Regions from separate parts of the Citrobacter sp. LJND-P06 genome, predicted to be linked through region 2. Evidence: predicted binding sites of a transcription regulator. Region 2 holds the regulator's gene; the other holds the start of a gene.

Region 1 (3,421 bases), 680 kb from region 2:
CAATTACCCCCGCCGGGGAAGAGGCGCTGGTGAAAACACGCACGCTGGCAAGGTTATCCCTTGATATTGCGGGGGGCACCGGGCGCGAAATTCCTTCCGGAATATTACGCGTTGCTTGTGCGCATTTTACGGCAACCCATGTTCTGGCTCCAATTCTGCCTGACTTTTTAGCGCGTTACCCGGAACTGCGCATTGAGGTTGAAATCAATAATCAACCGGTGAGTCTGGTGGGCGAACGCATTGATGTGGCGATCCGTATTACCGACAATCCTGAACCCGGGACGATAGCTCGCCGACTGGGCGACTGTGAATCCGTCCTTTGCGCTTCACCTGATTATCTGCGCCAGCACGGAACCCCACAGACGCTTGAGGATCTGGCGCATCATAACTGCCTCTATTACAGCGGATTTGCCGGGAAATCCTGGCATTTTCTGAACGCTCAGGGCGAGGCCTTATCGGTGGCTATCAAAGGAAATTTAAGTGCCGGGATCTCCTCGCTCTTATGTGAGGCCGCGCAGGCGGGCATGGGCATTGCGCTGGTGCCGGAAAAAGAGGCTCGCCCGGGGTTAGCACAGGGCGGGTTAATTCGGCTTTTAGGGCAACTGGAGCCACGGCGGCTTGCGGTGTATGGCATGTATCTTTCCCGCGATCATCAGCCGGCAGCATTACGTTTGCTGCTGGACGCGGTGCAGTCCACGATGAGATAAATCTGATTATCGGAGCGATTCAGATGATTATTTGAGCGTCCAGGTGCTTAATATGGCTCATAAATAAAACAAACCGCAATTTGTGTTAAAAAGCCACCGCGATGTTATGAGAGGATTCTTATGCCCCTTCAAGAGCTAAGCCAGAAATGAGTGCCGGAGATAAGCGCCGGATGGGGAAGGCGAACGGTCAGCGCTGTACCGCAGCGCTGACCGTTCGTTGGTCATTTCCTCACTGTTTGCCGTTTCTCTCTTTTTCAACCCTCTTCTTTTAATCTGTTTGCCGACGGTCGCCGTCGAACGCGTCATACCTGTTGTTCCTTCTATTCAGCACGATTCACCATGATGGTAGCTCCGCTACACCAACAGCGTGCCAGTTGCGGCTATTTTATAAATAGGCATTTCCTATACATCTTTTCTGATTTGACCTGCCAGAACGATAACCTCTCTTTTATTCATTATTAATCAAAGCATTGAACAAAATCATCGTTCCCTGTGATCCCGCGTAGCAGGGTCTATGCTTAGTTAACGTAGCCAAAAAGGGCGATTTAACCGAATGCCCCTGCGGATGAGGGGTTGAAGTGATAATCATTATCACTAACATGATGTTATGCCCTGGTGGCTTATGACATGAGGTGAACCTATGGAATTGCATTCAGGAACATTTAACCCGGACGACTTTACCTGGCGCGGATTGACGTTAACGCCCGCCGCGGCAGCGCATATTCGCGAGCTGGTTGATAAGCAACCGGGTATGCAGGGTGTGCGTTTAGGCGTGAAGCAAACCGGGTGTGCAGGGTTTGGCTATGTGCTGGCGACGGTCAGTGAACCGCACAATGACGATCTGCTGTTCGAATTCGATGGCGCGAAACTGTATGTGCCGTTGCAGGCAATGCCGTTTATCGACGGAACGGAAGTCGATTTTGTGCGTGAAGGATTAAATCAAATATTCAAATTTCACAACCCGAAAGCGCAGAATGAATGTGGCTGCGGCGAAAGCTTTGGGGTATAGGCGGTACTATGTCTCGTAATACTGAAGCGACCGACGATGTCAAAACCTGGACGGGCGGGCACCTCAACTATAAAGAGGGGTTCTTCACCCAGTTGCAAACTGACGAGCTGGAAAAAGGCATTAATGAAGAGGTGGTGCGCGCTATTTCTGCAAAACGCCATGAGCCGGAATGGATGCTCGAATTTCGCCTCAATGCGTTTCGCGCGTGGCTTGAAATGGAGGAGCCGCACTGGCTTAAAGCGCATTACGACAAACTGAATTATCAGGAATACAGCTATTACTCGGCCCCCTCGTGCGGAAACTGCGACGACACCTGCGCCTCTGAACCCGGGGCGGTACAGCAGACAGGGCCGAATGCCTTTTTAAGCAAAGAGGTGGAGGATGCTTTCGCCCAGCTAGGCGTGCCGGTGCATGAAGGGAGCAATGTGGCGGTGGATGCCATTTTCGACTCCGTTTCTGTGGCCACCACCTACCGTGAAAAACTGGCGGAACAGGGCATCATCTTCTGCTCTTTTGGCGAAGCGATTCACGACCATCCTGAACTGGTAAGGAAATACCTCGGGACTGTGGTTCCGGGGAATGACAACTTTTTTGCGGCGCTTAACGCTGCCGTGGCGTCCGATGGCACCTTTATCTATGTGCCGAAAGGTGTGCGCTGCCCGATGGAGCTTTCCACCTATTTCCGTATTAATGCGGAAAAAACCGGCCAGTTTGAACGCACTATTCTGGTGGCGGAGGAAGGGAGCTACGTGAGCTATATCGAAGGGTGCTCTGCGCCGGTTCGCGACAGCTATCAACTTCATGCGGCAGTGGTCGAAGTGATCATCCACAAAGACGCGGAAGTGAAATACTCGACGGTACAAAACTGGTTCCCCGGCGATAACAACACCGGCGGTATTCTGAACTTTGTGACCAAGCGTGCGCTGTGCGAAGGGGAAAATAGCAAGATGTCGTGGACCCAGTCGGAAACCGGCTCGGCCATTACCTGGAAATACCCGAGCTGCATTCTGCGCGGCGACAACTCCATCGGTGAATTCTACTCCGTCGCATTAACCAGCGGTTATCAGCAGGCGGATACCGGCACCAAAATGATCCACATCGGTAAAAATACCCGCTCAACCATTATCTCGAAAGGGATCTCCGCAGGGCATAGCCAGAACAGTTATCGCGGGTTGGTGAAGATCATGCCAACCGCGACCAACGCGCGAAACTTTACCCAGTGTGACTCGATGCTTATCGGTACGGACTGCGGCGCGCATACCTTCCCGTATGTTGAATGCCGAAATAACAGCGCCCAACTGGAGCACGAGGCGACCACCTCGCGCATTGGTGAAGACCAGTTGTTTTACTGTCTGCAACGCGGGATCAGCGAAGAAGATGCCATCTCCATGATCGTCAACGGTTTCTGTAAGGATGTCTTCTCCGAATTGCCGCTGGAGTTTGCGGTTGAAGCGCAAAAATTGCTGGCGATTAGCCTTGAACACAGCGTTGGATAAGGAAAGCTCATGTTAAGCATTAAAGATTTACAGGTCAGTGTTGAAGATAACGCGATCCTGCGGGGCGTGAATCTTGAGATCCGCCCCGGAGAGGTGCACGCCATTATGGGGCCTAATGGTTCCGGAAAGAGCACCTTATCCGCTACGCTTGCCGGTCGTGAAGATTATGAAGTCACTCAGGGGACGGTCGAATTTAAAGGAAAAGATCT
Region 2 (3,421 bases):
GCAGTACCCGCATATCGTGGGATGGGAAACCATTCCCGCTTGGAATCATCCGGCGCTGTTTATTCCTGGCGGGAATTCGCCTTACGTCACCGAAGCCTATCGTCACGATTTACTGACGCAATTTCCTCAGGCCCGGGCGCATGTGATTGCGGGTGCCGGCCATTGGGTGCATGCAGAAAAACCAGATGCCGTGCTCCGCGCGATACGCCGGTATCTGGCGGAAAAGGCTAACTGATTAAAAACTCAGCGTCCGCGCGCGATTACGTGCGTGGACGTTGGCGTGCCTCACTCGCTGATGTATGATGGCGCGCTATCCATCCGGGCAGACGCCTGGCTGATTGTTTCCCCGAAGTCACCAAAATCATGGCCAAAGAACAAACGGACCGTACGACATTAGATCTGTTCGCGCACGAGCGTCGCCCGGGACGACCCAAAACCAATCCGCTTTCGCGTGATGAACAGCTACGCATTAATAAGCGTAATCAGCTTAAACGCGACAAGGTTCGTGGGCTTAAGCGTGTCGAACTGAAGCTTAATGCTGATGCCGTGGATGCGCTGAATGAACTGGCGGAAGCACGCAATATGAGCCGCAGTGAGCTCATTGAAGAGATGCTGACAAACCAGCTTATCTCGCTGCGTGGCCAGGGGTCTGTCTGAATTTCTGCTCTAAATCATAAATCGTGTAGCACAGAGTGCAGTCCTGCGTGTTTGCTGTTTCCGCATGCCTGACTGATCTGCTATCATTGCCCTTATCCGTGGGCAATACGCCACCACCATTTCAATAAGTTTCAAGAGGTTATTTTACTCATGGCAATCACTGGCATCTTTTTCGGCAGCGACACCGGTAATACCGAAAATATCGCAAAAATGATTCAAAAACAGCTTGGTAAAGACGTTGCCGATGTTCATGACATTGCGAAAAGCAGTAAAGAAGACCTGGAAGGGTATGACATTCTGCTGTTAGGTATTCCGACCTGGTACTACGGTGAAGCACAGTGCGACTGGGATGACTTCTTCCCTACCCTCGAAGACATTGATTTCAATGGTAAACTGGTGGCTCTGTTTGGTTGTGGCGATCAGGAAGACTACGCAGAGTACTTCTGCGATGCGCTGGGCACCATCCGCGACATTATCGAACCACGCGGCGCAACCATCGTAGGCCACTGGCCGACAGCAGGCTATCACTTCGAAGCCTCCAAAGGTCTTGCTGATGACGATCATTTTGTCGGTCTGGCTATCGACGAAGACCGTCAGCCGGAATTGACCGCTGAGCGCGTTGAAAAATGGGTTAAACAGATTTCCGCCGAACTGCATCTCGACGAAATCATCAACGCCTGATTTCGTGCGGCGCAGAAATCATCTGCGCCGCATCAATAGATAAAACCAATCAAAATAATTGCTACAAATTTGTAACTTTCCTGCCCATCCCTGTACAATGTTCGGGTGTTATTCTGGTATTGCACAGTGTGATTGTCGGCAGTACCACGTTTTGATTAATATTATTTGCCCGAGGCTTGCAGTTTTCATTTAGACATGGCAGTTCTATAATGATACGCATTCTCTCAAGTGCAATTTCTGTCACTTCTTTAATGAAGTGAATCGTTTAGCAACAGGACAGATTCCGCATGACTGACAACAATACCGCATTAAAGAAGGCTGGCCTGAAAGTAACGCTTCCTCGTTTAAAAATTCTGGAAGTTCTTCAGGAACCGGAAAACCATCACGTCAGTGCGGAAGATTTGTATAAGCGTCTGATCGACATGGGTGAAGAAATTGGTCTGGCGACCGTGTATCGCGTGCTGAACCAGTTCGATGACGCCGGTATCGTGACTCGCCACAATTTTGAAGGCGGCAAATCCGTTTTTGAGCTGACCCAACAGCATCATCATGATCATCTTATTTGCCTCGATTGTGGCAAAGTGATCGAGTTCAGCGATGATTCTATCGAAGCGCGTCAGCGTGAGATTGCGACTAAACACGGTATTCGTTTAACTAACCATAGCCTCTATCTTTACGGTCACTGCGCTGAAGGCGATTGCCGCGAAGACGAGCATGCGCACGACGCAAAGTAATGCTCCCGCCTAAAGAGCCAACCACCCGGTTGGCTTTTTTATGCCCATAAAAAAGACCTGCTATCAAAGCAGGTCTTTTCGCTTCCGCTAAGTCCATTTACTGTACTGTGTTCTTACTGCGAATTTCTTTCCAGATTTTATCGCAATCGGCTTGTACCGCCTGACCATTGCCTGTACGTGTTGCCTGAATGCATTGCTGGTAATCCAGTACCCGCACGCTCTCTTCGTTAGCAAACTGCTTATGCTGGTCTTCTTTTTTCAGCACATTTAATACGCTTTGGCAGGCTTCGATTTTTTCCGGTGAACCTTGCGCGGTGTTAATACATGCGCTGTATGCCTCTTTAAGGCGGCTGTCTTCCTTGGGTGCAGGAGATTGCGCGCAGGCCACCAGCCCTGACGTCATAATGGCGATGAGTAACATTTTTTTCATACAACAGTCCTCAACGACGCGGCAGAGATATACCCTGCCGCGACTGGCATCAGAAAATAGTGAATGGGGCGATAACCATGAACTTCACGTCACGCTCATCCTGGAAGATGTTGCCATAACCGCCGCTCCAGCTTGGGATATTGGAGTGGTTGTCATACTCGGTGAAGTGCAGTTTAAACATGGTGCCTTTGGCACGTCCTTCCTGCATGGTATAAACCGCATCAAGACTGTAGGAAGATTCTTCGATGGTTTGGTTTTTGTCGTAGAACGCATCCGGGTTGCTCTGCCAGGTAGCCGGTTTTGCATCCCAGGCGTAGACGTACGACGCACCCAGTGCCATGCCTGGCAGATTCCAGTTCTTCAGGTCATACATCGCGCCGAAGAAGACCGCTTTTTCGCCGTTGGCGTTAAAGTCGGAACGGTTATCCCACCAGACATCCAGACGACCGTTAGAGGAAGCGTAGGTCGGCGTCATACGCTGTAAGAAGTAACCCTGCTGCCCGTCCGCTTTAACCCAGGTTCCTTCCAGACGCAGATCGACCACTTCCGCCACTTTGTAACCGAAAGTCAGTGCCTGCAACCATGCGGTGCCGTCATAGATGTCGTTCACACTGCGGTCATCAACTTTATCGCGTGCGCCGTAGAACTGGTAACTGGTGGTAAATGGATTCCCGCCCAGATCGAATTTGTAACTGGCTTTGGCAAAGTACTGATCGACATAGCCCTCAGACTGGCCAAAGGCAGCCTCAAGAATAAGGTCATTTTTGAAATCGTATTTTGCGCCAACGGAGTGGAGATAATCGACTTTGGTCTTTTTATCCGCCTGATAGAATTTATCGACTTCAATGTGCCACGGCGCTTTATATTCGTTGGCCCACATGTAGGAGAAGCTCAACGCGCCCGCATCGCCATAGTCAAA

Evidence for each region. The regulator Fur, encoded in region 2, represses iron uptake genes when iron is present. The targets are predictions, from matches to a motif close to ATAATAATGAGAACNACTATCAA.
Region 1: the regulator Fur is predicted to act here: its motif matches at 1,286-1,308, upstream of sufA (Fe-S cluster assembly scaffold SufA).

Annotation. Positions count from the first base shown of each region.
Region 1 covers NZ_CP187317.1:2,536,338-2,539,758, reverse strand. Annotated here, with positions in the region: gene ACO7SM_RS12160 (LysR family transcriptional regulator) at 1-707, shown strand, start outside; gene sufA (Fe-S cluster assembly scaffold SufA) at 1,348-1,716, shown strand; gene sufB (Fe-S cluster assembly protein SufB) at 1,725-3,212, shown strand; gene sufC (Fe-S cluster assembly ATPase SufC) at 3,222-3,421, shown strand, end outside.
Region 2 covers NZ_CP187317.1:3,211,531-3,214,951, forward strand. Annotated here, with positions in the region: gene ybfF (esterase) at 1-235, shown strand, start outside; gene ybfE (LexA regulated protein) at 364-657, shown strand; gene fldA (flavodoxin FldA) at 808-1,338, shown strand; partial or broken gene ACO7SM_RS15355 (fur leader peptide) at 1,548-1,633, shown strand; gene fur (ferric iron uptake transcriptional regulator) at 1,626-2,072, shown strand; gene ACO7SM_RS15365 (ChiQ/YbfN family lipoprotein) at 2,170-2,502, opposite strand; gene chiP (chitoporin ChiP) at 2,552-3,421, opposite strand, start outside.